Kordia sp. SMS9: one gene and its partner. Each later gene encodes a partner of the first gene's protein in a complex. Links are inferred from orthologs where the notes say so. Each region holds a gene or a part of one and is shown in the gene's direction. Other genes may lie near its edges. The genes, in order: KORDIASMS9_RS15990 and uvrB.

Evidence for each region.
Region 2: the proteins of KORDIASMS9_RS15990 (region 1) and uvrB are in contact, whole or in part, in a crystal structure (PDB 7EGT), measured with the Thermus thermophilus proteins. The link is inferred for Kordia sp. SMS9 from one-to-one orthologs. Residues at the interface, in WP_096412145.1 of Thermus thermophilus: His654, Arg656, Phe657, Gln666, Asp668, Glu669, Lys680, Arg681, Leu682, Ser683, Lys685, Tyr686, Ala687; in WP_096411307.1 of Thermus thermophilus: Glu23, Leu25, Arg26, Asp27, Gly28, Glu29, Arg30, Phe31, Arg55, Glu326, Asp327, Phe328, Glu379, Ser382, Gln383, His398, Gly400, Arg401.

The regions. Positions count from the first base shown.
Region 1 is NZ_CP031153.1:3,766,384-3,782,166, forward strand. The notes cover bases 8,165-11,194. They hold KORDIASMS9_RS15990 (ATP-dependent helicase), read left to right. Parts: upstream 8,165-8,524; coding sequence 8,525-10,864; downstream 10,865-11,194. Other genes in these bases: KORDIASMS9_RS15985 (aldose 1-epimerase), read left to right, coding at 8,165-8,398; KORDIASMS9_RS15995 (hypothetical protein), read right to left, coding at 11,034-11,194. In the rest of the region: KORDIASMS9_RS15940 (hypothetical protein), read right to left, coding at 1-1,085; KORDIASMS9_RS15945 (carboxypeptidase-like regulatory domain-containing protein), read right to left, coding at 1,180-1,992; KORDIASMS9_RS15950 (carboxypeptidase-like regulatory domain-containing protein), read right to left, coding at 2,003-2,848; KORDIASMS9_RS15955 (carboxypeptidase-like regulatory domain-containing protein), read right to left, coding at 2,868-3,716; KORDIASMS9_RS15960 (hypothetical protein), read right to left, coding at 3,876-4,160; KORDIASMS9_RS15965 (hypothetical protein), read left to right, coding at 4,392-5,192; KORDIASMS9_RS15970 (hypothetical protein), read left to right, coding at 5,199-5,861; KORDIASMS9_RS15975 (sensor histidine kinase), read left to right, coding at 5,828-6,613; KORDIASMS9_RS15980 (response regulator transcription factor), read left to right, coding at 6,619-7,269; more of KORDIASMS9_RS15985, read left to right, coding at 7,547-8,164; more of KORDIASMS9_RS15995, read right to left, coding at 11,195-11,993; KORDIASMS9_RS16000 (hypothetical protein), read right to left, coding at 12,002-12,970; KORDIASMS9_RS16005 (AraC family transcriptional regulator), read right to left, coding at 13,223-14,089; KORDIASMS9_RS16010 (dihydrodipicolinate synthase family protein), read left to right, coding at 14,366-15,286; KORDIASMS9_RS16015 (aldehyde dehydrogenase (NADP(+))), read left to right, coding at 15,331-15,783. UniProt on the Escherichia coli protein: A helicase with DNA-dependent ATPase activity. Unwinds DNA duplexes with 3'-5' polarity. Translocates on single-stranded DNA with 3'-5' polarity. Initiates unwinding more efficiently from a nicked substrate than double-stranded DNA.
Region 2 is NZ_CP031153.1:2,822,645-2,838,366, reverse strand. Bases 6,965-9,933 are described here. They hold uvrB (excinuclease ABC subunit UvrB), read left to right. Parts: upstream 6,965-7,439; coding sequence 7,440-9,428; downstream 9,429-9,933. Other genes in these bases: KORDIASMS9_RS12220 (hypothetical protein), read left to right, coding at 9,522-9,933; KORDIASMS9_RS12230 (hypothetical protein), read left to right, coding at 6,965-7,223. Outside these bases: KORDIASMS9_RS12245 (gliding motility-associated C-terminal domain-containing protein), read left to right, coding at 1-381; KORDIASMS9_RS12240 (T9SS type B sorting domain-containing protein), read left to right, coding at 587-5,422; KORDIASMS9_RS12235 (cyanophycinase), read left to right, coding at 5,463-6,590; more of KORDIASMS9_RS12230, read left to right, coding at 6,693-6,964; more of KORDIASMS9_RS12220, read left to right, coding at 9,934-10,034; KORDIASMS9_RS12215 (cold-shock protein), read left to right, coding at 10,622-10,813; KORDIASMS9_RS12210 (DUF1456 family protein), read left to right, coding at 10,924-11,202; KORDIASMS9_RS12205 (hypothetical protein), read left to right, coding at 11,213-11,629; KORDIASMS9_RS12200 (short chain dehydrogenase), read left to right, coding at 11,679-12,281; KORDIASMS9_RS12195 (hypothetical protein), read left to right, coding at 12,288-13,160; KORDIASMS9_RS12190 (alkylphosphonate utilization protein), read left to right, coding at 13,228-13,806; KORDIASMS9_RS12185 (Hsp20/alpha crystallin family protein), read right to left, coding at 13,906-14,343; KORDIASMS9_RS12180 (RDD family protein), read left to right, coding at 14,562-15,128; sucC (ADP-forming succinate--CoA ligase subunit beta), read right to left, coding at 15,308-15,722. UniProt on the Escherichia coli protein: The UvrABC repair system catalyzes the recognition and processing of DNA lesions. A damage recognition complex composed of 2 UvrA and 2 UvrB subunits scans DNA for abnormalities.

The DNA.
Region 1 (15,783 bases):
TAATTGGCAAACGTACAATGCTTAAACGAGTATCTTCCGCCCAAATTACAGTATAAAGAAGATTGTCCAGCATTTCCAATAATGGTATTTTCAGCTTCTACAAATCCTGTTCTAGCCAACAAACCGACAGTTGCACTGTTGTATATTTTAGAGTTATTCAATCGCAACGTCGGATTTTCAGTTCCATCACTATTTTCTGTCAAGATTCCTACAGAAGCATTCTTAATTGTTGCAAAGTTGATACTATTATTGGTGCTTCCATTCGTCAACCAAATCGTTCCCCATTGTCCTGGAACATTGGCAAACGCAGGTTCCAAACGATCGCCTTCAAAGATGACTTCACCTTCGAGTTCTTCCGTGTTGCTCAGTGTTCCGTTGACTTGCAACGAGCCCATATTTCCAACAATTAAACCAGAATTCGCATGAAAATACACACGTGCGCCAGCATCAATATTCAATACTTGATTTTGTCCCACAGCGGCATATCCGTACACAACATACGGTTTTTCATTGGTCCAATTCAGTTCGGAATCTTCCAAGAAGAAGCCTTCTATGCGTGTTTCATTGCCTTCTTCATCTACGCCGAGTAATAAAGTTTCTATCGTTCCGTCATCAAATTGTTGTGGATAGAGAAAAACGGCATCTTGTACCAGCGTGACCAATTCTACTTTTTGTTGATTGCTTCCGTTGTCAAATTCGATCGCATCGGTATATAAAAATTGATTTCCGCCTGAAAAACTATTGATATCAATGGTGGTTTCCACAAAAACAAACATGCTATCATTCGCCAATAATTCTACATTTTCAAACACTTTTCCGGCAACGCCATCCACATTTAAGCGATATCTAGAGTTTTCGCCTTCGCCCAACTGAATTGTGGGAATGAAAATATCGTCGTCCGTTCGGTTGTATACTTTTAAATTGTATGTGCTAGAACCAATGTTGGTAAAAATGGTGTCTAAGTAGACTGTATCTTTTGAAAATTGCAATTGTCCTGAACTCGGAACGGTTACAAAATCTTTTCGGCAAGAACTCCAAAGAATGGCAATGGAAAGAATTAAAAACGTGTATAAAAATTTCTTCATCGGTGTATATTAATTGGTTGATGCCTTTTGCAGACATCGAAAGTTGTAAAAATATAACTTTTTGAAGTTCTTATTATTGTTTCCCAACGTTTATTTAATGCTTTTTCTTAATATTTTGTAGTTTTTGTTTCCATGTATTCTGCAACTTTTGAAAAAAACTTTTCTTTTGTTCTTCAATTGTAGTGATATCTTCTGGATCGACTTTTTCTGGTAGATGTGTCAAAGATTTTGGTTTTATGTAATATCCATAGCCTGTAATCGCTTCAAGTGCAGCTTTAGGTTTTAATATACTATTGTAGATTTCTTTCGAAGCTACTATTGTAATTTCTTGGTTTTCATAGCCGAAATAGGAAATTTGCAACACATCATTTGTTTTTGCTTTTAATGTAAAATTCCCATCAAAATCAGTTAATACTTCGGTTTTTGTTCCTTTAATTTTAATACTTACGCCTGGAAATGGCGTACCAACTTCGTCAATAACAACACCTTTTATCGGTATACTATCTTTTTGATGAATCACACTTTTATTTGGTTGCGAACCGATTTGAAGCGAAATAAAGTTGGAATTCGCAGTAGCTTGCGCTTTACCTGCTTTTTGAAAGCGAATAGGTTCCTGTTGCGAAAATACTGTCAATGGCAACAATAGTGTTGCTGCGTACGACAACCAATGATTGCGTTTTTTCCGATCAGCAATCAGTTTTCGATTCAATTGTGAAACATGAAAACGGCCACATAAATTCCCATGATCGGTAAAATGCTTGATGATTTCTGCGTCACTTTTAGACGTAAAATCAATTACTTCTTTTGTACACACATGGCAAAACTTTCCTTTATCGGTCGCAGACATTTGGTTCCAATCTTCATGACAGGGTTCAGGAATTTGTATGGTAATTTTAGAATGTTTCATAGTAGGTTTCTTAGTTGTTTGAAGCATTTCTCTTTGCTTTGCGTTCCGCTCTTTTTGCACGACGTTTTGCACGTTTTTCCAACCACTTTTTTCTTTGAATAGCAAAATAGTTTTTCGTACGTTTTTTTCGCGCTCTGTCTTCTTCGGTTTCGTAATAATTTGAAGCATACGAAGTACTGTCATTATGCCAATAGCCACCAACAACGACAACTTCTTCTAACGAATTGTTTGGAATCATCTGTATGTCGAATACAAATATATCTGCATTTACTTTAATTTCTTGCGAATCATACCCAATATAACTCACAATCAATACATCTCCAGGTTTTACTTGTATACTATAATTTCCATCAAAATCGGTGGCTTTTCCTCTGCTCGTTCCTTTAATAGCAATGCTTGCAGCAGGTAATGGTATTCCTGTATCGTCTGTGACGGTTCCAGAGATAGTTCTTTGTTTGTCTTGAACTTTTTGTTGAGTTTTTGCTTTTCGCTCTAAAGCACTATACATAGGTAATCGTTTATATGGAATCGTATTTACTTTTGTTGCTTTCACCGTTTTTTTCTCGGTTGAAGTTTTTTCTTGTGAAAATAATGTCATCGGTAATAGAAAGGAAGCTGCATACGACAACCAATGATGGCGTTTTTTTCGGTCAGCAATCAGTTTTCTATTCAATTGCGAAGCATAAAAGCGTCCGCAAGCATGTCCATGATTTGAAACATGTTTGATGATTTCTTCGTCACTTTTTGATGTGAAATCAATCACTTCTTTCGAACAACGGTTACAAAACTTGCCTTTTTCTGTCGCAGACATTTGGTTCCAATCTTCATGACACGGTTTGGTTATTGCTATTTGCATTGCTAAATGTTTTATGTGTTTACTTTTTCGATGCTTTTTCCGCTTTTCTCATCGTCCGTTTTGCACGTCGTTCTGCGCGCTTTTCCAACCATTTTTTTCTTTGGAAAGCGAAATAGTTTTGTGTACGTTGTTCACGTTCAGTGAGTTTTTCTTCTGTTTTACAAGTATACTCACTTTTATATCGCTCATTTGGAGTAGCTACCACAACTGCACCTAACATTTCCAACGCATCAACGACTTCTAACTGCACATGGATAGTAGAAACGGAAATTTTAACTTCTTTTGTTTCATATCCAATATAGGAAATGACCAAAGTAGCTCCTTTTTGCGCCGTTAGTTTGTAATGTCCGTCAAAATCTGTTGTTGTTCCTTTGTAGGTTCCTTTTTGATACACATTTGCGCCAGGAAGTGGCAAACCTGTATCGTCAGTAATGGTACCTTGTACCGTAATACTATCATTCTGTACAGTAACATTTTGAGTTACTTTTCTGTCAAGCGAACTGATGTTTAATGATTTGTAAGTAGGAGCTGCAACTTGTTCCGTTTTAGGATTTTTTTGTTCGGACGATTTTGTTTCTTGCGAAAATAAGGTCATTGGCAACAAAAGCGAAGCGGCGTACGACAACCAATGATGGCGCTTTTTTCGATCTGCAATAATTTTTCTGTTGAGTTGCGTTTCGTGAAAACGTCCGCAGATATTTCCGTTTTTAGAAAAGTATTTTAGAATGGTTTCGTCACTATCTGCGGAAAAATCGACAACTTCTTTAGTGCAAACATGGCAAAATTTTCCTTTATCGGTCGCAGACATTTTGTTCCAATCTTCATGACAGGGTTCAGGAATTTGTAGAATGAGTTCAGGATGTTTCATGATGGCTTGCGTTTAATTTCAATTCAAAAAAAGCATAAAAAACATCATAAAGAAACTAATAATGAGTAAACAGGTATTTTGAATGAGTTAACTTTCACATATATAAAAACTCCTTTACTTCATATAGAAATAAAGGAGTTAACTACTGTACTGTATTGATTAAACTTCTTTTACAATAAAGTTAAAACTACTGGCGACAGGTGTATAGACGCCATCAATGGGTTGAAACACTTGCATGGTAAATCCTCCAGTATACGAATATAACATGTATGATAAGCCTGGTACTTGTAATGTTGGTGATACAACAACTGCTGATTCTCCAGAAACTTTTCCATTGTAATCAATAGTATATTTCTGCTGATTTGAATCATAATTGCAAGTAAATTTACCATTATCTGCATCGAGCACTCCATTTGACGAAACGATTCCTCCGTAATTTGACATAATTTTATAATTTTAAATGATTAATATTTGGTAGGTTTTTTATATCAATTGCTCATTTGGCGCCTTGTAGAACTTTGATATGATTCAAAAGTAGTATCATAAAGAATTATATAAAAGATAGTTTTCACCTGAATTTTTGCACGTATTTAAAGCACGGAAACACGTAGAAATACGCGTGATTAATTATCTTATTTACAATACTTTAGATGTGTAACTTTAAAACAATTTATAATGGCTTTAGAATTAATTGACAATTTTGATCAAATACCATTGGCAGAAGCATCTGTGTTCACAGAAAACTGGCAAAAAGAAAATGTAATTAAAGCATTTTTGTTTCATAAAAATGATATCGAATGTTTGTCACAGCAGACAGATGTTGTAGGTGTCCGTTTTTATATTGGTATTGTTGCGAATGAAAACAGTACTGATGAACCAGATATGATTGTTGTGGGCGTAGATAGTAAAAATAGAGATATTATTTATCCTCCTGAAGAAGCATCTACCAAAACTAAAACCGAAGATGAAGTAAGTGGTGTGTATGATTTTGCATTGCCGTGTCCAAAACTTTGTGATCCAAAAAGTTGCTTATTTGATTCAATAAATTGCTTATCTGATTCAATAAGTACTATAGCTTCAAGTTTTACCACCGAAACCATGAGAACAGTGCAACATTCCACAGAAGATGAGTGTCTTATTGAGTTAGGCGCCATTACTGTAGAAGATGCTATTGAACGTGTAAGTATTTGGCAATGTGACATGAATAAAGAATTAGTGTCCGTATATTTCAATATTGAAGACTTAGATTCCATATTTGAATATTTTGAAAGTGCCAATGCGTTACGTGTGTATTTTGGTTTAGAAAATGGCGTTCATAGAGTGATTCTAATTGGAGCTTCAAATGCAGTAGAAGCGTATTATGAAGACGTTGAAACAGAATATGTATATGTAAATACAGTTGCACCATGTACAGGCAACGGGGAACTTTCATGTGCAGTAAATAGAACGTTATATAGATCCTGCAGTCAATCCTAATTTTTCATGCTCACACAAACTTTTTTAAGAACCATCAGTGAAATTGCACAGTTTTCTCTAGTAGTACCGTTACTAGCGATGCTATTCAGATTCAAGCGTTTTACAAAATTATTTTGGACGTTAGGCATACTACTCATTGTTGCAGCAATCATCTCTTATAGTTCGTATGTGTTATATAAAAATGGTGCTAATAATATGTATTTACTTCATATATATACTGTGTTAGAATACGCACTTTGGAGTCTATTTTATTATCAACTATTTGAAAGTGCGATGGCAAAAAAAATAAATATAGGTTTATTGGTGGTTTTTGTCACGTTTTCGATATTGAACTCCATATATTGGCAACCGTTGGAAATGTATAATTCATACAGCAGGTCAGTAGAAGGCACATTTTTATTATGTATGGCAATTGCTTGGTTTTATAAAGTTTTTGTGAATGGAAAAATTGTTCGCTTGGAAGCACATCCTATTTTTTGGATCAATGCAGGTGTTTTGGTGTATTTTTCAGGTTCGTTTTTATTATTTATTTCTAATAATTTTTTGATGGAATTGACAAGACAAGAGTTTTTTGAAGCTTGGGCATTGCATGGATTGTTTTTAATAATTCACTATCTTTTCATTTCAATAGGAATATGGCTGATCAAACACAAGAAGGAACTTCGTTAATATTATACATTGGCATGCTAGGAATGTTTTTCTTAGCATTAGCTATTGTAGGTTTTGTCATTATATACAAAAGACGCTTGCTCAAACAACAAGTAAAGCTTCAGGAACAAAAAATCATTCATCAACAACAACTTTTACAAAGTGCCGTAAAAATTCAAGATGACGAACGAAAACGCTTTGCAGCAGATTTGCATGATGAAATTGGCGGCGGAATTTCTACCATACTATTAAGTGTAGAACGCATCAAAAATGCACAAGTCGATCAGCCAGAAATGGTGTCAAAATCACAACACATTCGCGATCAATTGAACGATTTGCTACAAAAAGTTCGCGAAATCTCATACAACATCATGCCGCCAACCTTGGAAGATTTTGGGTTGCATGAAGCCATCAGCGATTTATGTTATTCCATTTCAGAATCAAGCGATAAAAAGGTTCATTACGAATGGAAAGGCGACGAAGAACGATTGGATTTCTCACAAGAACTTGCCTTTTATCGCATCATCAAAGAACTCTTGGTCAACGCCGTGAAGCACTCAGAAGCAAACACAATCAGTATTACCATTGAAAATTTAGCAGAAAGTTTTCAACTAATGTTACAAGACAATGGAAAAGGATTTGATGAAGAAAAGCAGCAAAAAGGCGCAGGATTGCGCAACATCAAAGATCGTGCGCTAATTTTAGGCGCTACATTACACATTTCATCAAAAATACAGCAAGGAACGACAGTTCACATACAATTAAACAAATAAAAAGCATGACAAACATTGCATTGGTAGACGATCATTTGCTCTTTCGAGAAGGAATAAAAGCCATCTTTCAAGACGAAAAAGAGATGAAAATTACACTTGAAGCTTCTGACGGGCAAGAATTCTTAGAAGTGTTGCGCAATGCTGTGGTAAAACCAGACGTGCTTTTGTTGGACATTCGCATGCCGAATTTAGACGGATACGAAACGGCAAAAATTGTCTTGGAAAAATATCCCGCAATGAAAATCATCATTCTGACTATGCATGAAGAAGAGCGACATATCATTCGGATGATAGAACTTGGCGTGAACGGATATTTGATGAAAAATGCGAGTCGCAACGAAGTCATCAACTGTATAGAAAGCGTGTTGGAATACGATTACTATTTCAACAATAAAATTACAAGCATCATGCGCAAAGTGATGATGTACAAAGGAAAACGAACCACTACGCACATCATTCACGATTTGACCGAACGTGAAATTGAAGTATTGACACTGATATGTAAAGAATTTACAGCCAAAGAAATAGGAGAGAAGCTTTTTATCAGTTTCAGAACTGTTGAAGGACACCGAAAAAAACTACTTTCCAAGCTCAATGTTCGCAATACTGCGGGTTTGGTCGTATTGGCACTAAAAAACGAAATTGTGAAGATATGATTGGTAATTAGTATTGAGATGTCAGTAGTGTGTATTGAGAAATTTCAAATGTCAATTTTAGTATATTGAAACAAATCGTTTCAAAAAGCAACTAAACAAATTGACGAATAACAAAAGTTAAATGCTACCTGTAGAATTTTAAATTGAAAATGGTATTTTTAGGATCCAAAAATTGAAATATTAGAAACGTCATGCTTCCTCGCAAGGACGTATCAACCAACCAATAACAAAAAAACACGTGTTTCAACTACAAAAACATACTCACATCATAAAAATTTTGAGCGAAAGCGGTAAAGCCTACGCAGCTATAAACTTAAACGAAGGCGGACGCTTGTTCGATTTGAAATTGGATGACAGACCTGTTATTCAAGAACATGAAGATTTTCCATATACCAATTCGTCAGCTTCCGCAATCATGTTTCCGTTTGTCAATAGAATTCAAGATGGAATGTACTCTTTTGAAGGTAAAACATATCAAATTACATGTAATGAACCCTCAAAAAACAATGCGATTCACGGATTGCTCTACACAAGAAAATTTGAAGTCTATAAAAAGCAAGTTTCTGTAAAAGCAGCAATACTCACCTTAAAATATGACTATGACGGAACAACACAAGGATTTCCTTTTCCGTTCGATTTCTTTGTTACGTATACGATTACAGAAAAAACAGCACTCGTAAAAATGAAAGTCATCAACACAGGCAAAAAAACCTTTCCATTTACCATTGGCTGGCATCCGTATTTTACTTCTGAAAATCTATACGAAAGCTATATTGACTTTGATTGTGATGAAGAATACACCACAACCGATGACAGAAGCATTACAAACGGCACAAAACCGCACGAACTCAACATGCCATTTCAATTGAAAAATCATCCTTTTGACACGGCATACACTCTCAAAAATATCAAAATTGGTTTTCATACACCAAGCTACAAACTCACAATAACAGGAAATGCGGCTCAAAATTTTGTACAATTCTTTACGCCAGCAACTAAAAATATCATTGCCATCGAACCCACAGTCGGATTGTCCAATAGTTTCAACAATCACATAGGATTGCAAACATTACTACCGAACAAAACGTATAAAATCGAATGGAATGTTGAGGTGGAAACGAAGAATTGAGATCTTTGTATTAAATAGTAAGAAGTTTCAAACTGTGACTGAGCGCAGTCGAAGTCAAAAAAGTGTATAACTTTCAAAAAGAACAGTTGTAATAGCGACGCGAGAATGTTATTTTTGGAGTTAATTATGGAGCAAGACATTCAACACTATATTGCGCAGCTAAATGACGCACAACGCGCACCAACCGTTCACAAAGATGGAGCATTGATGGTGATCGCAGGCGCAGGTTCTGGAAAAACACGAGTACTTACGTATCGCATTGCGTATTTAATGAGTCAAGGCGTAGATTCCTTTAATATTTTAGCATTGACATTTACCAACAAAGCCGCACGTGAAATGAAAGCACGTATTGCACGAATTGTGGGTGGAAGTGAAGCAAAAAACTTGTGGATGGGAACATTCCATTCAATCTTTGCAAAAATTTTACGCTTTGAAGCGGATAAATTAGGCTATCCTAGTAACTTTACGATCTACGATACACAGGATTCTGAACGTTTAATTCGCGCTATCATCAAGGAAATGCAGCTAGATAAAGATATCTACAAATACAAACAAATACGTTCGCGAATTTCCTCTTTTAAAAACAGTCTCATTACGGTGAGAGCGTATTTCAACGATCCCGATTTGGTAGAAGCAGATGCCATGGCAAAACGTCCGCGCATGGGCGAAATTTACAAAGAATATGTAGATCGCTGTTTTAAAGCTGGCGCGATGGATTTTGACGATTTATTATTAAGAACGAATGAATTATTGAATCGCTTTCCAGAAGTACTATTAAAATACCAAACGCGTTTCCGCTACATTTTGGTGGATGAGTACCAAGATACCAACCATTCTCAATATTTGATCGTAAAAGCCTTGGCAGATCGTTTTCAGAATATATGTGTCGTGGGCGATGATTCACAAAGTATCTATGCGTTTCGTGGTGCGAATATCAACAATATTTTAAACTTTCAGAAAGATTATGACAATGTTGAAATGTACCGTTTGGAGCAGAATTATCGTTCGACCAAAAACATTGTAGAAGCAGCAAATTCAGTCATAGAACACAACAAAACACGTTTGGATAAAGTGGTTTGGACCGCCAATGAATCTGGACCGAAAATAAAAGTCAATCGCAGTGTGACAGATGGAGAAGAAGGTCGTTTTGTAGCGAGTTCCATTTTTGAAACTAAGATGCGTGAGCAAGTGACCAATGGCGATTTTGCGATTTTATACCGTACCAATGCACAATCACGCGCCATGGAAGATGCGTTGCGAAAGCGTGACATTCCGTATCGTATCTACGGTGGTTTATCCTTCTATCAAAGAAAAGAAATCAAAGATGTATTGGCGTATTTGCGATTAATCGTGAATCCGAAAGATGAAGAAAGTTTAAAACGTGTCATCAATTATCCTGCACGTGGCATTGGGCAAACAACGATTGATAAATTAGTTGTTGCTGCCAAACATTACGGGCGTTCCATGTTTGAAGTGATGGAAAATATTTCCAAAATTGATCTAAAAATCAACAAAGGCACGAAAACTAAACTGGAAAACTTTGTGACGATGATCCGAAGTTTTCAAATCATGAATGAAGGCTCGAATGCGTTCGAATTGACATCGCACATTACCAAAAAAACGGGCTTAGTTCAAGAATTGAAAAAAGACGGAACGCCAGAAGGGATTGCGCGTATTGAAAATATAGAAGAATTGCTGAACGGAATTAAAGATTTTGTGGAAGGACAAGTGGAAGTGGCTGATGCTACAGGCGCGTTGGCAGAATTCTTGGAAGATGTGGCATTGGCTACCGATATGGACAACGACAAAGGTGATGACGATAGAGTAGCTTTGATGACGATCCACTTGGCAAAAGGACTGGAATTTCCGTATGTCTATATTGTGGGAATGGAAGAAGATTTGTTCCCATCAGGGATGAGTATGAACACGCGAAGCGAACTGGAAGAAGAACGCCGTTTGTTTTATGTAGCGTTGACCAGAGCCGAAAAACAAGCCTATTTAACCTATACATTAAGTCGTTACCGATGGGGAAAATTGGTCGATGCAGAACCAAGTCGCTTCATAGAAGAAATTGACGATCAATACTTGGATTACATCACGCCCGTAGACAATTATCGTTTCAAACCGTTGATTGACAATGATATTTTTGGCGAAGTGGATAAAAGCAAATTACGCTTGCAAAAACCAAAATCGGGACGTCCGCCAGTGGTGGGAAGTCCCACACCAGAACAAATACGCAAACTGCGAAAAATAAAGCCAGAAACCTCACAGAGCAGTCCGCCAAGCGGCAGTTTGTTAGATGAAAAACTTGTGCCAGGAACCTTAGTAGAACATACGCGTTTTGGTCGGGGAGAAATAATACGATTAGAAGGTGTTGGTGGCGATAAAAAAGCGGAAATCAAATTTCAAGTTGGAGGCATTAAGAAGTTGTTGTTGCGTTTTGCGAAATTGGAAATTGTGAAGTAGTTTTTTTAGTAGTGAGAGGTTAGTATTGAGTAGAGAGAAGTATTCAAGAATAATTTTTCAATAGAAAAGGTCTAAAATCTAAGCAAGTTCTAGAGATTCCTACTTACGCAGGAATGACAAAATATTCTAATGAAGTCTATAAATCTAAGTAAGTCTAAGAAGTTAAAAATTACCGAACCATACAAACTGAATTCACATGTCCTTTGTAATCATACTCTTTGATAGGATTGTTTGGATCTAGTATCCATTTACCATCTACGATAAATTTATATTGATGTTTTCCGGCAGAAAGCAACATGGAAAGTTCCCAGCCATCATCGGTTTGTGACATTTTAAATCCATCTTCCGACCAATCGTTAAACGAGCCAGAAAGCAATACGTTTTTAGCATCTTTAAAGCCGTGAAGTTTAAAGGTATAATACGCTTTCACATCAATGAGAGAGTTGTATTCGTCAAATTCATTCAGCTTCTTATTCGGGTTCGCTTCATCGGCAATCCAAATGTTATCTACAATAAATTTATACTCGTAGATGCCAGGTTTTAATTGCAACTTTACAGCCCAACCTTCGTCCGTTTTTTTCATCTCAAAAAGATGTTCATTCCACTTATTAAACGAACCTGCTAAAATCACTTTTTTAGCTTTTTGATAGCCTTTTAAGAAGAACGTTGTGTTTCCATCCTCAGAAATATGCGCCGTATACATTTTAAGATTGTACACATGCAAATCCATTCCGTATTTATTTTTTGCTTCCGTTACATTTTCAATTGCGCCTTCGGGTTCAGCCCAATACTGCTCATTAATCACAAACTTAAATTCCCATGAAAATTCATCGGTAAAATCGGCAATCTTTTTTCGAAATTCATAGCGATTCTCGTCTAGCTTCGTCATGATCCATGTATCTTCTGCCCAATTATTGAATTCGCCAGCAACCGCAACCTTTTCAATGTCAACATCTGTATCATGAATTGACTTCCGATGATGTAAAACTCCATGTGTCACTTCCTTATAATCGCGTTTATCAAACGTAAACACAACTTCGTCACCTTCCACACGATAGCCTTGCGTCTTTTTTTGCGCAAACATACTTGTGGAAATACACAAAGTTAGGAGTAAAATAATATGTTTCATCGGTTGTTTCACGGACTAAATATAGGAGATTTCATGAAATATAACTTTTCTTTTTTATAATTAATAATGGTTCGCTTGTATTTTAAAAACTCAAATCCCAAAACACCATCTACGGAAGTGCCATACGCTTCGTTCATTTTCCGAAGATTGGTCACAATGGTGTACATTGGTCCCACGCCAATACGATCATTCAGTCGGAAACCATACAATTTCCCTGCCAAAACGCGAATTTTTTTATTTCCAGCACCAATCATGGACAAACGTTTCATGGGACGAAATTTTTCAAGAATTTTTTGGTGACTATTTTTATTTAGTTGATTGAATTCTGCGCCAGTATCCAAGGCAAAACGTACTTTTTTGTCATTTACAAAGCCAGAAACGACAATCGTATGTCTTCTCAATTGAAAATCCAAACTGTCCATAATCGTTTCTGCATACACTTTCGTATCGAGTTTATCACCGTTTTTATCCACGCGTGACAGTGTAATTTGATTCAAATACAAATCAATGAATACTTCGTAATCTTTCAAAATATTATAGCCAATAATGCCGAGTAAGTGCATTTTTTTGCTTTTTTCAATGTGTGAAAGATCAATTACATCTGATTTTTTATTTTTAAGATTGAAGTTGTGTAGGATGAACTCACTCAGCTTTCGTTCGTACGGCTGATCTATGATCCGTGTAACGCCCGTGGTTTCTCCTTTCTTTCTTGTCAATCGTTGTCCTTTCGGGAAATGTACCTTGTTTAACACAAGTCGTTCAGAACCTGTATCAATAATAAAATTACCTTTCTGGTTGAGGAATTCGGCTTCTACAACGATCAATTGATCGACGACTTTAAACGGAATTCGCGCAGTGTACTCATTTAAAAAATCTGCTTTTGGAAACAGAATTTCAATAGGATTTTCTTCTTCATTTGCCCAACTAAAGCTGGTACTAAAAAAGAAAACCAATGTGATGAAGATTAGTTTTCGCATGGTGTTTTGATTGATGATGATACTATAAAGACGACCAAATTCGGTTTTTGTTGCATTTTAAGAAAGATTTGTGATTGTCTTAACTTCCACCAAACGTCTCTTCGAGTGATTTTTTGTCATTGCGCCTGTCTAAATGAAGAAAATTGTATCGAGAAGTGTTCTGAAATTCATAGCAGATCTCGATACAAAATTTTTGTAAAATTTAACTCGATCAGACGTTGAGAGTAATTTAAAATTCAACATTCAAAATTTTCAGCGCACACTGAGCGAAGTCGAAGCGAAGCTTTTCCGAAACCGCGTCGGAGTCAAACCCTTAATTTCCTTAAACTTCCGATTGAAATTTGAAACATTAAAAAATCCGCAAGCAAACGCAATATCCGCAATGGACAATTGTGTTTTATTGGTCAAAAACTTACAGGAATTCTCAATTCTGACTTCCGTCAAAAACCTAAAAAACGTTTTATTGGTGCGTTGTTTGAAATACTTGCAAAACGCATTTGGCGTCATATTGGCAATGGTAGCAACATCTTCCAACACAATCTTCTGATCAAAATGATTCATCACAAACTCAAAAACCGCACTCATGCGTTTTCCTTCGTCGTTGGTATAGTTTTTAGTGTTGATGAATGAAGAAACCGTTTCATAATCTGATGTCGTCAAAACTGAAAGCACCTCAAAAAAAGTAGCAAACTGTTGTATCGTAGTTTCGTGTAAAATTCGTTCAAACAAAGGTTGTATGAGACTTTGATTCTCTAAAAATTTCACACCAAAATTGGCATCATATAATAATTGCTGTACTTTTTGAAGCTTTGGCAATGCGAAAAAACATTCACCAAAACTGGTATGTGTAAAAAATAGCGAAATCATATAGGAATCTTCTTCAAGAGAAGCATCAGACTTTAATACATGCGGCACGTTGCTTCCAAATAACAAGACATCATTCGATTGAAAATCGCGAATCGTATCACCTACAATAAACGTTCCTTTTCCCGAAATAATACACGAAAGTTGAATTTCTTCATGCTGATGCAATTGCTCATAAAACGTACGTCCACGATCTTCTTGAACGATCAAAATATCGCTTTCGGCTTTCGGAATTTTAAACGGTAAAACTTTCATGAAAGTAAATTCATATGTGAAAAATTAATCTAAAATAATGTTTTAAAACAAAAATTAGGATAAAATAGTATCAAAATTGGATAATATCTACGATTTCTAAGAAATAGCACTTTTATACTTTTACACTTCGACAAGCTCAGTGTAAACAAATCGACAAAACAAATCGACAAAACAAATTGACAAAACAAATCGACAAAAACACAAATTGTCAAAACACAAATTGTCAAAACACAAATTGTCAAAACACAAATCAACAAACAACAAAACACAAAAAATATGACCATCAATTGGAAAGGTGTGATGCCAGCCGTCACGACAAAATTTACGACTAGCGACACGCTCGATTTAGAAATGTTTGCAGTCAACATAAAGGCACAGTTAGAAGCAGGAGTACATGGAATCATTCTCGGTGGAACGCTCGGAGAAGCAAGTACACTAACGAATGATGAGAGACGTATTTTGGTACGCGAAACCGTTAAAATTGTCAATGGAAAAGTGCCTGTAATCATCAACGTTGCAGAACAATCTACCGCTGTGGCAAAGGAAGTTGCGCAACATGCAAAAGAAGATGGCGCCAATGGTTTAATGATGTTGCCACCAATGCGCTACAAAGCTGACAGCAGAGAAACAGTGGCGTATTTCAGAGCAGTTGCCCAAAGTACCGATTTGCCAATAATGATCTACAACAATCCTGTCGATTACGGAATTGAAGTAACCTTAGACATGTTTGACGAATTACTCAAAGATTGCCCAAACATTCAAGCTGTCAAAGAATCTACACGCGATATTTCGAACATTACCCGAATCAAAAATCGTTTTGGAGATCGCTTGGCGATTTTATGTGGTGTAGATACGCTTGCGCTAGAAAGTATGCTCATGGGCGCAGAAGGCTGGGTTGCAGGTTTGGTCTGTGCGTTTCCCGCAGAAACTGTTGCGATTTACGCATTGGCAAAAGCTGGAAAAATTGACGAAGCCATTTCAATCTACCGATGGTTTTTACCAATATTGGAATTAGACATCAACACGAAATTAGTACAAAACATAAAACTAGCGGAAGTTGCCACAGGAATTGGAACAGAAAACGTTCGCGAACCACGATTGCCACTAATCGGAGCAGAACGCGAACACGTATTACAAATCATTAAAAATGGACTCGAAACACGTCCAACATTGCCAGATTATAAATTGTATCTTTAGCTTTGAGAATTGAGAATTTCGAAAATATAACTGACAACCGAAACATGATTACTGGAAAAAACTATATAGGAAACTCGCTTTCCGCGAAAGGAAATATTGCGTATACAACTTTCAACCCAAAAACAAATACGGCTAACGAAAACGTATATACCGAAGCAACTTCGGAAGAAATTCAAGAAGCCGTAAATTTGGCTTCAGAAGCTTTTAAGGAGTTTAGAACGATTTCTGGCGCAAAAAAAGCAGCATTTTTAAATGCAATCGCAGATGAAATTTTAGCTTTGGATGATGAATTAGTCCAAACTTACATGTCAGAAACAGGTTTACCAGAAGGAAGAGCCAAAGGCGAACGCGGCAGAACCATCGGACAATTACGAACTTTTGCCAAACTCATTGAAGAAGGTTCTTGGGTAGAAGCACGGATTGATCCTGCACAATCAGAAAGAACACCAAATCCGAGAGTCGATTTACGCAAAATGTTAGTTCCAATTGGACCGATT
Region 2 (15,722 bases), 950 kb from region 1 along the record:
ATTTATGTAACCGTTGAAAACGAATTTGGCTGTATTGCATCCACAAGTTTCGATTTGCTCGTAGAAGATTGTGAAATTTATATTCCCAATGGATTTTCTCCAAATGATGACGGTAAAAATGATGTTTTTAACATTCTCAACCTAGAAGCGCATCCTAATCATATACTTCATATTTACAATCGGTATGGGACGCTCATTTTTGAGGGAAACCGAAATACATCTCGCTGGGACGGTTTTCCCAATAGAGGTTTTCCAAAAAATAAAAAACTTCCTACTGGAACTTACTTTTATGTACTCTATTTAAATGACGAAAATACACTCGCAAGTCCTTTATTATTAGAACAGACCTATACAGGTTGGGTATATTTGCAGAATAATTAAGTTTAATTTACGTTAATATCACTGATTTTCTGTATTTTAGTATCGATTAATTGCTAATTTTAAAATAAGTCACAAGTACTAAAAATAATTTTAAGGACATTAAATTATGTATATATTTGTCCGTAATTTACAATGACCTAAAGCCACAACGTAAGAACTGCCCATTCTAATCGTTTTAGTCATAAGTAGACTTAACCCCATACCTATGAAAAAAGTTTTTCTAACACTTTTTACTATTTGCGCCTACCAAATAGTTTCTGCTCAACAAGTAACTACCAACGAATCATTTTCCCTACAACAACTCGTAGAACAGTTGGTACAAGGGTGTGTTGAAATTTCCAATGTAAGTTCCAACATTAACGGAAACGTAGATGGCTTTGCAAGTTATGCTGCTTTTAATCAAGGTGGATCTAATTTTCCTTTTGCCAATGGGTTGGTGTTGACTTCTGGTCGCGCGTCCGATGCTGGTAATGGATTGAATCCGATTCCTTTAAACAGTGGATCTACCAATTGGGGAACCGATGCGGATTTGGAAACTGTGTTAGGTGTGAATAATACGATCAATGCGACTTCCATCGAGTTTGATTTTATCGCTGTGACCAATCAAATTAGTTTTAATTATTTATTAGCTTCGGAAGAATATGCAGAAGATTTTCCGTGTCGATTTTCCGATAGTTTTGCCTTTTTAATTAGACCTACCGGAAGTGCTGCACCTTATACCAATATTGCGGTAGTACCAGGCACAAATATTCCTGTGAGCACAAGTGTAATTCACGATGAAATTGTTGGGTTTTGTCCTGCTGAAAATGAAGAGTTTTTTGAAGGATATAATTTAGGAGACACCAATTATAACGGAAGAACAACCGTGTTGACTGCAACTGCGAATCTAATTCCGAATCAGCAATATCATATTAAATTAGTACTGGCCGATGGAACAGATCAAAATGCAGATTCTGCTATTTTTATTCAAGGAAGTAGTTTTAATGCTACTGTCGATTTAGGTCCAGATATTACAACTTGTGCCAATTCGTTTGTATTGAATGGAGATATTGGAAATACCCTTGCCATGTATCAATGGTTTCGAAATGGCGTTCCGCTTCCAGGAGAAACAAATGCTACAATTGATGCTATGGCATCTGGAACCTATCGTTTGGAAATTACCATTCCTGTAGGAACTGAAACTTGTACAATTGAAGATACCGTAGAAGTTACCTTAAATGCAGCTCAAACTGTTGGTCCAATTTCAGATTATGAATTGTGCGACAATACAGGCGCAGATGGTATTGAAAGTTTTGATTTGACCATTAAAGAACCCGAAATATTAGCGACGGTTCCGCCTGCAAATTATACCATTACTTACTATCCTACGCAAAATGATGCAGACAACGAAACAAATGCATTTGCAACTACCATTTCAAATACGACTTCGCCACAAGAAATATTTGTGCGTGTATTAGATACAGATAATGGTTGCTTGGCTTTTACAAGTTTCAACCTTATTGTAAACGAATTACCTGTTATTAATCCGCCAACTCCAATTGATATTTGTGATGAAGATAGCGATGGATTTACGCAAATAGACTTAACCGTTAGCAATGATGAAATTACTGGCATGAACCCTGTGTATGGTGTAACGTATCACTTTTCTCAAAATGATGCTGATAACAATGCGAATCCGATTATTGGTGAATACACAAATTTGACCACTAATGACACTGTATTTGTGCGTGTGATCAATACAGAAACAGGATGTATAAATACCACAACTTTAGACATCAATGTGGGCGTTCCTCCAGCAATTACAATACCTAATAGAAATTTAATAGATGCGTGCGATCCTGAACAAGATGGTTTTGCAACGTTCGATTTAACACAAATCATAGCAGAATATACGACTGGATTGACTGGAATTACCGTCACTGTTCATACCTCCGCTGATGATGCCAATACAGGCGCAAATCCAATTCCAGACATTACCGCTTTTAACAATGAAACGCCAGAACAACAAACTTTATACATTCGTGTAGTAGATAACAATTCAGGTTGCTTTTCTGTTTCACAATTTGTAGTATACAGCAATGCACTTTTAACAGCAACAAACTTAAACGATAGAAACCGATGCGACGATGCGAGTAATGATGGTGTGTTCGCTTTTAATCTTCAATCGATTACAGTTTCCATCCAAAACAACTTATCTTTTGTACAAGTCGCCTACTTTTTAACAGAAAACGATCGGGATAACAACATCAATGAAATTGATCCTACAGTTCCATTCAATAATACTTCCAATCCACAAGAACTTTTCATTAGATTAACTGATGCAGATACAGGTTGTGTAGATGTGTCCAGCATTAACTTAATTGTAAATCCTTCTGTGTCGGCACCAACTATTGGAACGCTTACAGCTTGTGATACTAATTCCAATGCAATTGCCGTAGTAGACTTGGAAATGTTTACTCCAGATATTGTAGGAACAGACACCGATTTTGAAGTAGTTTACTTTTTATCGCTAAATGAAGCTACATTTTTCACAAACCCTATCACAGAACCCATTATAAACTCTTCCAATCCGCAAGAAATATTCTTCCGTTACCGAAACGTCAATACTTCCTGTTCAGACATTGGTTCTTTTATGTTGGAAGTGTTGCCTGCGCCCGATGTAAATGTGCCAAATACGATTTTAATATGTGACGATGATACAGATGGAATTGCGGATGTTGATTTAACACTAAGTCTTCTAGAAATCATTACCGATTTAACAGACATCAATATTTCGTATCACCCAACACTGTCTGATTTAGTAGCAGATGATGGAGAAGTTATTGCAGATCCAACAGCTTTTAATACTGCAACAGGTTCCGCTTTTGTGCGTGTAGAAAATGCCATTACAGGTTGTTTTGCCAGAGTAGAACTGCCAATTATTGTCAATACCATTCCAGAGGTCGTTGCCACAGATATATATCAACTGTGTGAAACAGATACCGATCAAACCGAAAATTTTATCATGGAAACCAGAGATGATGAAATTTTGAACGGTCAAACCAATATGACTGTCTTGTATTATCCTACCGCGCAAGATGCGTTGGACAAAACGAACGAAATCAACAAAACGATTCCGTTTGCCAATCAAACCAATCCACAAACAATTCATGTTCGTATTGAAAATGATACTGATCCTGATTGTTTTGCCGTTTCTGACTTCGTCATTCAAGTAAGTCCTGCACCAATTTTTAATGTTCCAACCGATTTATTTGTGTGTGATGACATCACCAATAATGGAGAAGACACCTTTGATTTATCCATTACGCGTGATGAAATCGCTGCAGGAATTTCACAAAACCTAACGATCACATTTCATCTATCATTTGATGAAGCAGATATGGGTACAAATCCAATTGCAGATTCATTTACAAATACGGTAAATCCGCAAGCTATTTATGTGAGAATCAGTAATGATTCTGAATGTTATACGGTTGCAGATTTCGCCTTAAACGTCATCCAAGTTCCAGAAGCAAATCCTGCGCCTGATGTTACGGTTTGTGATGTAGATTATGACGGACAAGTTGTGTTTGACTTGACAGAAGCCGAATTTTCCATCCTAAACATTCGTCAAGACAATGTAGTCATTACCTATCATGAAACTCAAGATGATGCAGATACTGGAGCAAACGCTGTTCCTGATCCAACAAACTATACCAATAGCAACAATCCGCAACCAATTTTTGTACGATTGATCAATACGATTTCTGGCTGTTATGTAACGGTTCCGTTTACACTCAATGTAAATTTACCACCAGTTCTGAACAACATTCCAGAAGCGACTTTCTGTGAAGCAGAAGTGCCAGGCACCGTCGATTTAGAACAAATAGAAGAAATTATCATCGACGATCCTACGGGAGTTTCTATATCATATTACAATGCTGCTGCCGACGCCGATAGCGATACCAATGCACTTCCAGAAATTTACACGTATATGTCAAATCCTGAAATCATCTTTATCCGAGCGGAAGATGAAGTTACAGGTTGTTACATTGTGCAAAGTATTGAAATTACCATGATTCCAAATCCAATAGCAAATCCTGTAAGTGATATGGAAGCGTGTATCAGTGATAACAGCAACACTACGCAAACATTTAACTTCTCAGAACAAACTGCCACCATATTAGGCGCACAAAATCCTGCGTCATTTACGGTAAGTTATCATGTAAATATTGAAGATGCGCAAAACGACGTAAGTCCGTTAACACCTTTATACAATGCTTTTGACGAACAAATCATCTATGCGCGTGTAGAAAACAATCTCACAGGATGTTATGCCACAACTTCCTTTATGACCATTGTACATCCGCTTCCTGTCGTAGATTTACCAGAAGATATTACCTTGTGTTTAAATAATCTACCATTGACAGTTACGGCAGGCTCTGACATTGGAAACTCGTATGTATGGTCTACAGGAGAAACGACAGCGTCAATTGACATTACTACGATTGGAAACTATTCTGTAACTGTCACCAATCAATTTGGCTGTGAGGCATCTGATAGTTTTACCGTGAGCGAATCGGAATTGGCTACGATTGTAGAAGTTGATGTCGTAAACTTTTCAGACAATAATACCATAACTGTGACTGCCAGCGGAAATGGAGATTACCTATATTCCTTGGACGGCGGAACGCCACAAAACTCTAACGTATTTGAATTTGTTGCGCCTGGCTATCATGTTGTCACAGTTTCTGACAGGAACGGTTGTGGAGAAGTAAGCGAAGAAGTTGTAGTGATTGATTACATCAAATTCGTAACACCAAATAATGATGGATTTAACGATACATGGCACATCATTGGTATAGAAACCTTACCACAATCAGTCGTGTATATTTTTGATCGGTATGGAAAACTTCTCAAAACTTTGCGCGCCAATGATATGGGTTGGGACGGAACGTATCGCGGTCGCAGAATGCCTTCTAGTGACTATTGGTTTTTAGCGGAAATAAAAGACGGACCAGATTCTTTTGATGTAAAAGGGCATTTTACATTAAAACGATAGTTGATTGCTAGACAACTAAAAAATTAGTCAAAAATATGCTATGAAAAAAACTGTTTTCATCTTCATACTGCTTTTTATAAGTATCGCACAAGCTCAGAAAACAGCAATCATTCCTGCCAAAGGTCCAGAAAAAGGAACACTATTTTTAATTGGTGGCGGAATTTCAGAAACGCAAGCGCGTTTATTTGAAAAGTTTGCAGGTGGAAAAGATGCCCCAATTGTCATCATTCCCACAGCAATGTCCGATAACGAAATAGCTAAAAATCCTGATTTTAGTCGTATCAAAAAAAGGTTTCAAAAATTAGGAATTACGAATATCAGCATACTACATACACGAAATACAAAAGAAGCCAATAGCGATGCTTTTGTCGCACCATTAAAAACCTGTCAAGGTGTTTTTATCCTTGGCGGAAAAACCCAAAGAATCACAGATGCATATCATACTACAAAAGTCCACAAAGAACTCAAAGCACTACTGAATCGTGATGGAATTATCGCAGGAGTTTCCGCAGGTTCAGGCGTACAAGCTTCCTACTTTTACGAACACCACTTACAAACTGGATTTGATTTTTTGGAAGGTGTCATCATCATGAATCACTTTTTAGCGAGAAACAAACAATTCAACCACATTCAAGAAATTAAAGAAAATACACAACGCATTGCTATTGGAATTGACAATGGCACAGGAATCTTGGTGCAAAAAAACGTCTTTGAAGTTGTGGGCAATAGTTATGTTGCCATGTTTGATGGTTCATATTACGACAGCATGAATGATACGATTACCAGACTTCCCGCAAATTCAGAACGGTTTTATCTGCTGAAAAATGGCGATCGATACAATCTTGAAAAAAGAAGCATCGAAACCAATTCGGGAATAACGCCAATTGAACTTTCAGACGAAGAACTCCAAAAATATACAGGAATCTTTAAAGCTACCAACAAAGATTTTAGTATTAAATTTCTCATAGAAAATAATACACTCAAAGTAAAAAATAGTTGGGGTTGGAACGTCTATCCAATCTATCCACTAAAAAAAGACACATTCTTTGCGACCAACCGAACGATGTGGTTTCAATTTGTACGTGAAAAAGGGAAGATCGTTGCTGTCAAAAAAATAAAATCTATCCTACAAGACAACGTGATTGTCACGCTAGAACGACAAAAATAGTTTTGGAGATTGTTTTGTTAAATCTATCTCAAAAACATAAAATTCTTCAGCAAAATACTTGACTTTTAGTATTTTAGTCAGCATCACTTTAAAATGACACTTATGAAATATTTTCTAACAATGCTCTTGGTGAGTTTCTCTATTGCGATAACCGCACAAACCAAAAAAATACCACACGAAGAAGCTGTGAAAACAATTGACGGAACGCTAACACGCATGTTGCAATTGCTTTCAGTGGAGAAAGGAAATGCGATAGATACAAAGTCCTTAAAAGAATTATTTTTACCAAACGTAACATTCAGTGTGCGTGCGTCAGATGAAAAATATCCAAATCCTTTTGAAACCGTAAACTTGGAAGATTTTTTAGAATCCCTAAATGATAATTATTACAAACAAGGTTATGAAGAAAAAGAACTAGGGAAAGTCGTAAATGAATTTAACGGAATTGCCAATGTTTTTCAAAGTTTCATAGGCAGCGATTCCGAAGGCAACACCGAAAAAGGAATCAATAGTTATCAATTGGTCTACTTAAAAGATCGTTGGTGGATTGCCAATATGATCTGGACAATGGAAACGGATGAAGTCAAAATTCCGAAGAAATACTTTCACGAAAACTCAAAGAAAAAGCAGTAAAAGTCTATACTTTTCATCACAACATTTAAAAATCATTAGAAGTTACAAACCTCACTCCTTTTCCGTATTTTTGTACGATATGCGTTAAGGATGCTTCGACTTGGCTCAGCAGATAGCAGCAAGTTACCATGTAACGCGTATAGCACGCCGTAAAAGTACACTGAGCTTATCGAAGTGAACTTTTGCAGAACGCCAAAAAAAAAGCACTGACAATATATGAAGTTTAAAATTGTATCTGATTTTGAGCCTACGGGCGATCAACCGCAAGCTATTCAACAACTTACATCCGGACTTGAAACGAACGAGCAATACCAAACATTACTCGGTGTGACAGGTTCAGGAAAAACGTTTACGGTTGCCAATGTGATTGAAAAAGTGGAAAAACCTACGCTAGTGTTGGCACATAACAAAACCTTGGCAGCACAGTTGTATTCAGAATTTAAGCAGTTTTTTCCTGAAAATGCGGTGGAATATTTTGTGTCGTACTATGATTATTATCAACCAGAAGCCTACATTCCAACTTCGGGAACGTATATAGAAAAAGACTTATCGATCAATGAAGAAATTGAAAAGTTGCGTTTGAGTACAACCTCTTCCCTACTTTCTGGTCGCCGCGATGTCATTGTGATTGCGTCGGTTTCGTGTTTGTACGGTATTGGAAATCCAGTGGAATTTCAGAAAAATGTCATAAAATTAGAGCGTGATCAAGTGATTTCGCGTACAAAATTATTGCATCGTTTGGTGCAAAGCTTATATTCACGTACCACAGCAGAATTTACACGCGGTTCGTTTCGTGTAAAAGGTGATGTCGTAGATGTGTTTCCTGGATATGCAGATTTTGCCTTTAGAATTCACTTTTTTGGAGATGAAATTGAAGAAATAGAATCCTTTGATCCAGGCACCAATACCGTGTTGGAAAAATATACACAACTCAATATTTATCCTGCTAATATGTTTGTGACTTCTCCAGAAGTATTGCAAAATGCTATTCATCAAATTCAGGAAGACATGGTGAAGCAAGTGGACTATTTTAAAGAAATTGGCAAACATTTAGAGGCAAAACGCTTGGAGGAACGCACGAATTTTGACTTAGAAATGATTCGTGAATTGGGCTATTGTTCTGGAATTGAAAACTACTCAAGATATTTGGACGGTCGTGCCCCAGGAACACGTCCTTTCTGTCTGTTAGATTATTTTCCAGATGATTATTTGATGGTCGTAGACGAAAGTCACGTAACAATTTCGCAAGTGCATGCTATGTATGGCGGCGATAGAAGCAGAAAAGAAAACTTGGTAGAATACGGTTTCCGTTTGCCTGCCGCGATGGACAACCGACCGTTGAAGTTTGAAGAATTTGAAGCGATTCAGAATCAGGTAATTTATGTAAGTGCCACACCAGCAGATTACGAATTGCACAAAACCGATGGTGTGTATGTAGAACAAGTCATTCGTCCGACAGGATTGTTGGATCCTGTGATAGAAGTGCGTCCAAGTTTGAATCAGATTGATGATTTGGTAGAGGAAATTCATCTGAGAGTTGAAAAAGACGAACGTGTGTTGGTGACGACGTTGACAAAACGAATGGCGGAAGAATTGACCAAATATTTATCGCGAATCCAAATTCGGTGTCGTTACATTCACAGTGATGTGGACACGCTAGAACGTGTACAAATCATGCAGGATTTACGAAAAGGTTTGTTTGATGTGTTGATCGGTGTGAATTTACTGCGTGAAGGATTGGATTTACCAGAAGTTTCCTTAGTTGCGATTTTGGATGCAGACAAAGAAGGCTTTTTACGTTCAAATCGTTCCTTGACACAAACCGTGGGAAGAGCAGCGCGAAATGTAAATGGAAAAGCGATTATGTATGCAGACAAAATGACTAAAAGTATGCAGCGAACCATTGATGAAACCGCATACCGAAGGGAAAAACAAATTGCATACAATGCAAAACATAACATTACGCCAAAAGGCTTGAACAAAGCTTTGAGTTCTATTCTTGGGAAAGATGACAGCTTAGCGTGGGAAGATACGATAGAAGCAAAAGCGGCGGCTGAACCCGATTTGGAATACTTAACCAAAGCGCAAATAGAAAAGTTAATTCGCGAAAAGCGGAAATCAATGGAAGCGGCTGCAAAAGAGTTAAACTTTATGGATGCTGCCAAATACCGTGATGAAATTAAAGTATTGCAGGAAAAACTGTAACAAAACTTTAGTTCGTAACTCCTACTTGTGTAACAATTTACATACTATACACACTTGAAAGAAAAAATCACTTTAGTTATAGAAATCGCAGCAATGGTAGGAGGAATAATTGCGATTGTTTTAGGTTTTAACTCCTCTCCAACAGACTGGATACTGCTTATTATTGGATCTATCATACTTCTGTTAGTAGCATTATGGTTTAAAATAGCTACAATAAAAGGACAGGAAGATATTCATAGTGCTTATCAAAAATATCTAAGAGAATTCAAAAGTAATGCAGATCAAGTGATTGTGAATTTAGACAAAGCAATTATTCAAGAAACAAATCATTATTACACAAAAACAGTAGTAGAAGGACAAGCTGCGGCGTTAAATATCGTTGCTGGTTATGGACATCACAATGAGCAAACTATTAAAAGTACGTCTTGCGATGTAAAATTTAAGGTAAAATATCATAAAAGAACACTCACTTTAAAAACCTCCATTTCTAAAGATGAAACAAACGTTCGAATGCATTTTTACCTTCAAAAAGAAACAACAGCATACATAAATCCGTATGATCCAAAAGAATATTATATTGATTTGGAATTTATAGAAGCGCAATAAAAACGCAAGAGTATCTGTAACGGCAAATAGTACATTTTCCCTTGCGTCTTTTCAACAATTATATATACTAAACAATTTTGCAGTTGAAAACAATAAAAGGTTTCAACACTGATAAAAAAGCATACAAAAATTTCTTTTTGTGTACAGAAAACTGCTTCAACTACTGCACAAATGTAGGAGAATCCGACAGTTTTTTAAAACGTACTTCTTCGGAAACTTAAAAACGCGTAGAACTACCTGTTTTGTAGTAGGTTATCAATAATTTGAATACGGATCTGATAAACTTCAGCACTGCTTTTAACAAAAAATCGCTAATCAATGTTCTTTTACTATATATATTTGCCACATTTTAAGGCATTTGCGATCATTTTTGGGAGTAAAAAGTTGGAATAATTAAGAAATGTAAAAAAAAGTAAATCCATGGAATCTATTGAGAAATACATAAAATACGCGGTCTCGCAAAGAAAAGTTAAAAAGTTCAATATTAAATAATTGTAATGAACTCAAAAAAATCGCACAATCTGTCGAGCGAATGAATTTTGGCAGTATCTTTGCTATTATTAAAACAAATATTAAAATTTATTACCATGAGTAAAGGAACAGTAAAATTTTTCAACGACACTAAAGGATTTGGATTTATCGTTGAAGAAGGTTCAAACAAAGAACATTTTGTACACATTTCAGGATTAATCGACGAAGTTCGTCAAGGAGACGAAGTTGAATTCGAATTAACAGAAGGTCGCAAAGGATTAAACGCAGTGAACGTAAGAGTAATTTAATATTATATATATTTTATTTCTTAATGAAGCAAAAAGTCTATCAATTGGTAGACTTTTTTTATGCCCAATTTTAAAAACAGAACTTTCCCCTTTTTGAGTATCTTTGTCCCATGGCATTAACAAACAACGACGTTTTTAAAAAACTCCGTGTAGCTTTAAAGTTGCGCGATGACGATATTGTAAAAATATTAGAATTGGTAGATTTCCGAATTTCCAAAAGTGAACTAGGTGCATTTTTTCGCAATGAAGATCATCCAAAATATAAAAATTGTGGCGATCAGATTTTGCGAAATTTTCTAAATGGTTTGGTGATTCACTTACGCGGTCCGATGCCGAAAAAGGAAGTCAAACCCAAATCGACACAGTCTACTTCTAAACGAAAGAAATAAAGCAACTTGTATGTTTGATCATATCCAACTGACAGACGCTACATTTGAAAAACAATTTGCAACTTGCAAACTGTCGCCTTCCTTATTTACGCATGAAGCGCATCTAAGATTGGCATGGATTCACATTACCAAATACGGAATTAAGCAAGCATTAGATACTATTCAAATTCAGTTGCAAAATTTTGTAGCACACGCAAACGCAGCAGACAAGTACAATAAAACATTGACCATTGCGGCAACCAAAGCGGTATATCACTTTATCTTACAATCAAAAACGACTACTTTTAAGGAATTTATCACGGAGCATCCAAGGCTTTTATCCAATTTTAGACAATTGATGGAAGCGCATTATTCCCTAGATATTTTCACATCTCAAAGGGCAAAACAATACTATATTTCGCCAGATTTACTTCCGTTTGATTGTTAAAAAGCAACCTAGAATTTATGACTATCTTTCAACTACAAATACAATTTTTATGAAAATCCTCATCATCGGCGGAAACGGAACCATTGGCAAAAAACTTACGGAATATTTTAGGCAACAGCACGAAGTGTTCATTGCAGGAAGAACGACAGGCGATGTTACTGTAGATATCAGCAATAGCCAAAGCATTCAAAAAATGTTTGATCAAGTTGGAACGCTCGATGCGATCATTTGTGCCGCAGGTGAAGCCACATGGAAACCGTTTGACGAACTTTCTGAAGAAGATTATTATGTAGGTTTTAAAAGTAAATTGATGGGACAAGTCAATTTGGTTCGCATTGGGCAAAACTACCTCAACAAAGGCGGTTCCATTACCTTAACCACTGGAATTTTGGCAGATGAACCAGTTCCGATGACGGCAAGTGCTGCGATGGTCAATGGTGCCATTCACAGTTTTGTAAAAGCAGTGATTTTAGAATTGGAAGGCAACATTCGTGTCAATGTCGTTTCTTCTGGTTTGGTGGAAGATGCAGTGGAAAAGTATGATGCATATTTTCCAGGACACAATCCTATTGCGATGCAAAAAGTTGTGAATGCGTATCGCAAAAGTGTGGACGGAAGACAAACAGGTGAAATTATTCGAATATACAACTAATACTATATGAAATGTAAACAGCTTCTACGAGTAGCACTTAGTCTTGTATTTTTTTCTTGCGAGATTAGCATTTCGCCCGCGCTAAAAACACCTTCACACATTACTATTGAAAGTGAAGGATTGACCACAACTGCCGTTACCGTTGAAAATCATTTAGGAAACAAAAAGACATCTGAATTTATTTATGGAGAAGCCTGCAATGTTGTTTTCAATAATATGAAAGGATTTATAGCAACTGAAAATTTGGTATACCCTGAAATGGATATTTATGTCATCAATAAAAAAGGGGACACTCTTTTAAATGAACAAAATCTTCTTAAAAATCAAGATATTAATTTCCAAAAAGAAAAGTTAAGCCTAGAAAGCTACATATTGATTGCAAAGCCTATGTTTGCTGGAAATGAATATCTAATGCATGTGAATATTACGGATACGAAAAGTGATCATTTTTACAACATACGCATGCCGTTTTCTGTGATTGAAAATCCTTTATTCACCACAAAATCTTCTGGAATTACCTACGATTCCATGTATTTATATTCAAAACAACGCGATGTAGGAATTGTGGATGATAAAATATCCATGGAAGAAGACATCTACATCATCTTGAATAATTTCAAAGGTTTGAAAGTGGATGAAAACGGTATGGTTGATATTACATCTTCGCTATCATTAAAAGATGCTACTGGCACAAAAATTATAGAAAAAGAAAATATGTCGCCAGCACTTTTAAATGCGGCATCAGTACAACAACAATTTTCTCCTTATATTGTGATCACTTCTGGAATTGTCACCAATCCAATAACATGCGAACTTAAAGTAAAAGACAATCGATCGGATGCGTTTTTTGAAACTAGGTTTGAGCTAATTGTCGAATAAAACCTTGCGTTGTGACTTAATTCCCGTCATTTTTACTTTATTTACAGAAACATAAGATTTCCACTCTATGAGCATCGAAAGAGACCTAAAAAAGCGTAGCAATAATACTTGCGAATTGTGCAATTCCACTGAAAAACTAGCAATGTATCACGTGCCACCAAATCATGCTGAACAACTGGAAAAATCTATCTACGCATGTGAAACTTGTATTTCTCAAATAGAAAATCCTGAAACGATGAACGCGAATCATTGGCGTTGTTTGAATGATAGCATGTGGAGCGAAGTCAAAGCGGTTCAAATTGTAGCGTGGCGTATGTTGCACCGATTGAAGCATGAAGGCTGGCCACAAGATTTGCTAGACATGATGTATTTGGAGGAAGACGATTTGACTTGGGCAGCAGCCACAGGAGAAGCGGAAGAGGAAGAAAACACCCTCAAACATGTAGATGTAAACGGCGTACAATTGCAAGCTGGAGATAGTGTGGTTTTGATCAAAGACCTAAACGTAAAAGGTGCTGGATTTGTTGCGAAACGTGGAACGCCTGTTCGTAACATTACACTTTCACATGACAATGCAGAACATATAGAAGGACGTGTAAACGGACAACATATTGTGATTATTACAAAATATGTGAAGAAAACCTAATTCTTTACCATACTACATAAAAAAGGCTCGCCAATTTCTTGACGAACCCTTTTTCCATTAACTAACCAATCCTAAATAATTATTATGAAAATTTTTATATTATGAAATTTCAATCAAACGCTTTGGCTTCACTTTGTCTTCTTCACGTTTTGGCAACGTAACATGTAAAATTCCGTCTGTATACGTAGCGTTGATTTCTTCTTTATTTACTGTTTGTGGTAATTTGAAAGAACGTGTAAACGCTGAAAAGCTAAACTCTCTACGCGTATAATTATCTTCTTTCTTTGTTTCTTCTTTCTTTTCTTCTGTGCTAATTGTTAACACATCATGATCGAGTGAAAGTTTGAAATCTTCCTTCGTTTTTCCAGGTGCAGCTACTTCTAATATGAAATTGTCCGCAGTTTCTTTAATATTGGTTGCTGGAATAGTTCCTTTTGTAGCTGTCGCTGGATTTGCCATTCCGCCAAACCAATCTGTTTGAAACAATTCGTCAAAAATTGATGGAAAATCTGCGTTTCTTCTTTTTACTATATTCATCTTATTTGTTTTTTTAAAGTTTGATTTTTCAGTTTTAAATTATTTGTTATTCAAATACGAGTTGTATATGGCAAAAAGGATTCCAAGTAAAAAAATACGTCATTTTGACAGTTTTTTAGAAATTTTAATGTCAAAATGTCATTTTTAGTGTTTCTAGAAGTGACAACGTGGCGAAAATGTGTTTGATTTACATTAATTTTAGTCATTTAAAGCTTTCTATGAAACGTAAAAAAGATATTTTAAAGGGAATTTTTATACGTGAAATTTCTAAAATCACTACAACAAATTTTAAACTCCGCAGAATACAAAGTATGTTCCTAGATCATATTATCATGTCGTTGATATTGATAACGCCAACCGTTATCTTTATTTTTTTTGGGGATTTCAAATCTTTCGACTTTATAAACAAACATTCAACAATAATATTCTCTGTACTTATATTTTTGTGCATGAATAAAGATTTTTTAAAAGCACAAAGTGCCGCAAAACGACTACTAGGCTATCAAGTAATTGATTGTAAAACTAAACAGCCAGCGTCTGAGTTACAATGTTTCCTTCGCAATATGTCAATGATAATTTGGCCTTTAGAAGTGGGTATAGCCTATTTAAATCCATCGCGTCGCTTGGGAGATATTATTGCAAATACAGAAATAATTTCTGTTGATAAAGAAGAACTATCCACCATTTGGAAAGAAATAAAACAACTTAGATTTACAGTAGAGTTTGTCTATATTTTGATAATAGCGATTGTATATTTTTATGTATTAAGTTTCATTTTGTTCTAAAAACAAAGAATACTAAACAATGTTTTGTGTAGCATTTCGATATAGAATTACATTATACATTAAAATACAGCAACTATTAAATTTTGAAGAATTTCATCATCACATAAAAAAAAGACCTTTCTACAAAACTAGAAAGGTCTTTTTATATACTATAAATTGAATTATAACTGTACTATTTTTTACGCCAATACTGCTTGTACTTTATCTGCAGCTTCTTGGAATTCTACTGCCGATTCTACTGCCAAACCTGAATTGTCAATCAATTCTTTTGCGATATCTGCATTGGTTCCTTGCAAACGTACAATGATTGGAACTTTAATCGCATCTCCCATATTCTTATACGCATCTACGACACCTTGCGCTACACGATCACAACGTACAATTCCACCAAAAATATTGATTAAGATTGCTTTTACATTATCGTCTTTTAAAATGATTCTAAACGCTTCTTCTACACGTTTTGCATCTGCTGTTCCACCAACATCTAAGAAGTTTGCAGGTTCTCCACCAGCCATTTTAATTAAATCCATCGTTGCCATTGCCAATCCAGCTCCATTGACCATACAACCTACGTTTCCGTCAAGATCTACATAG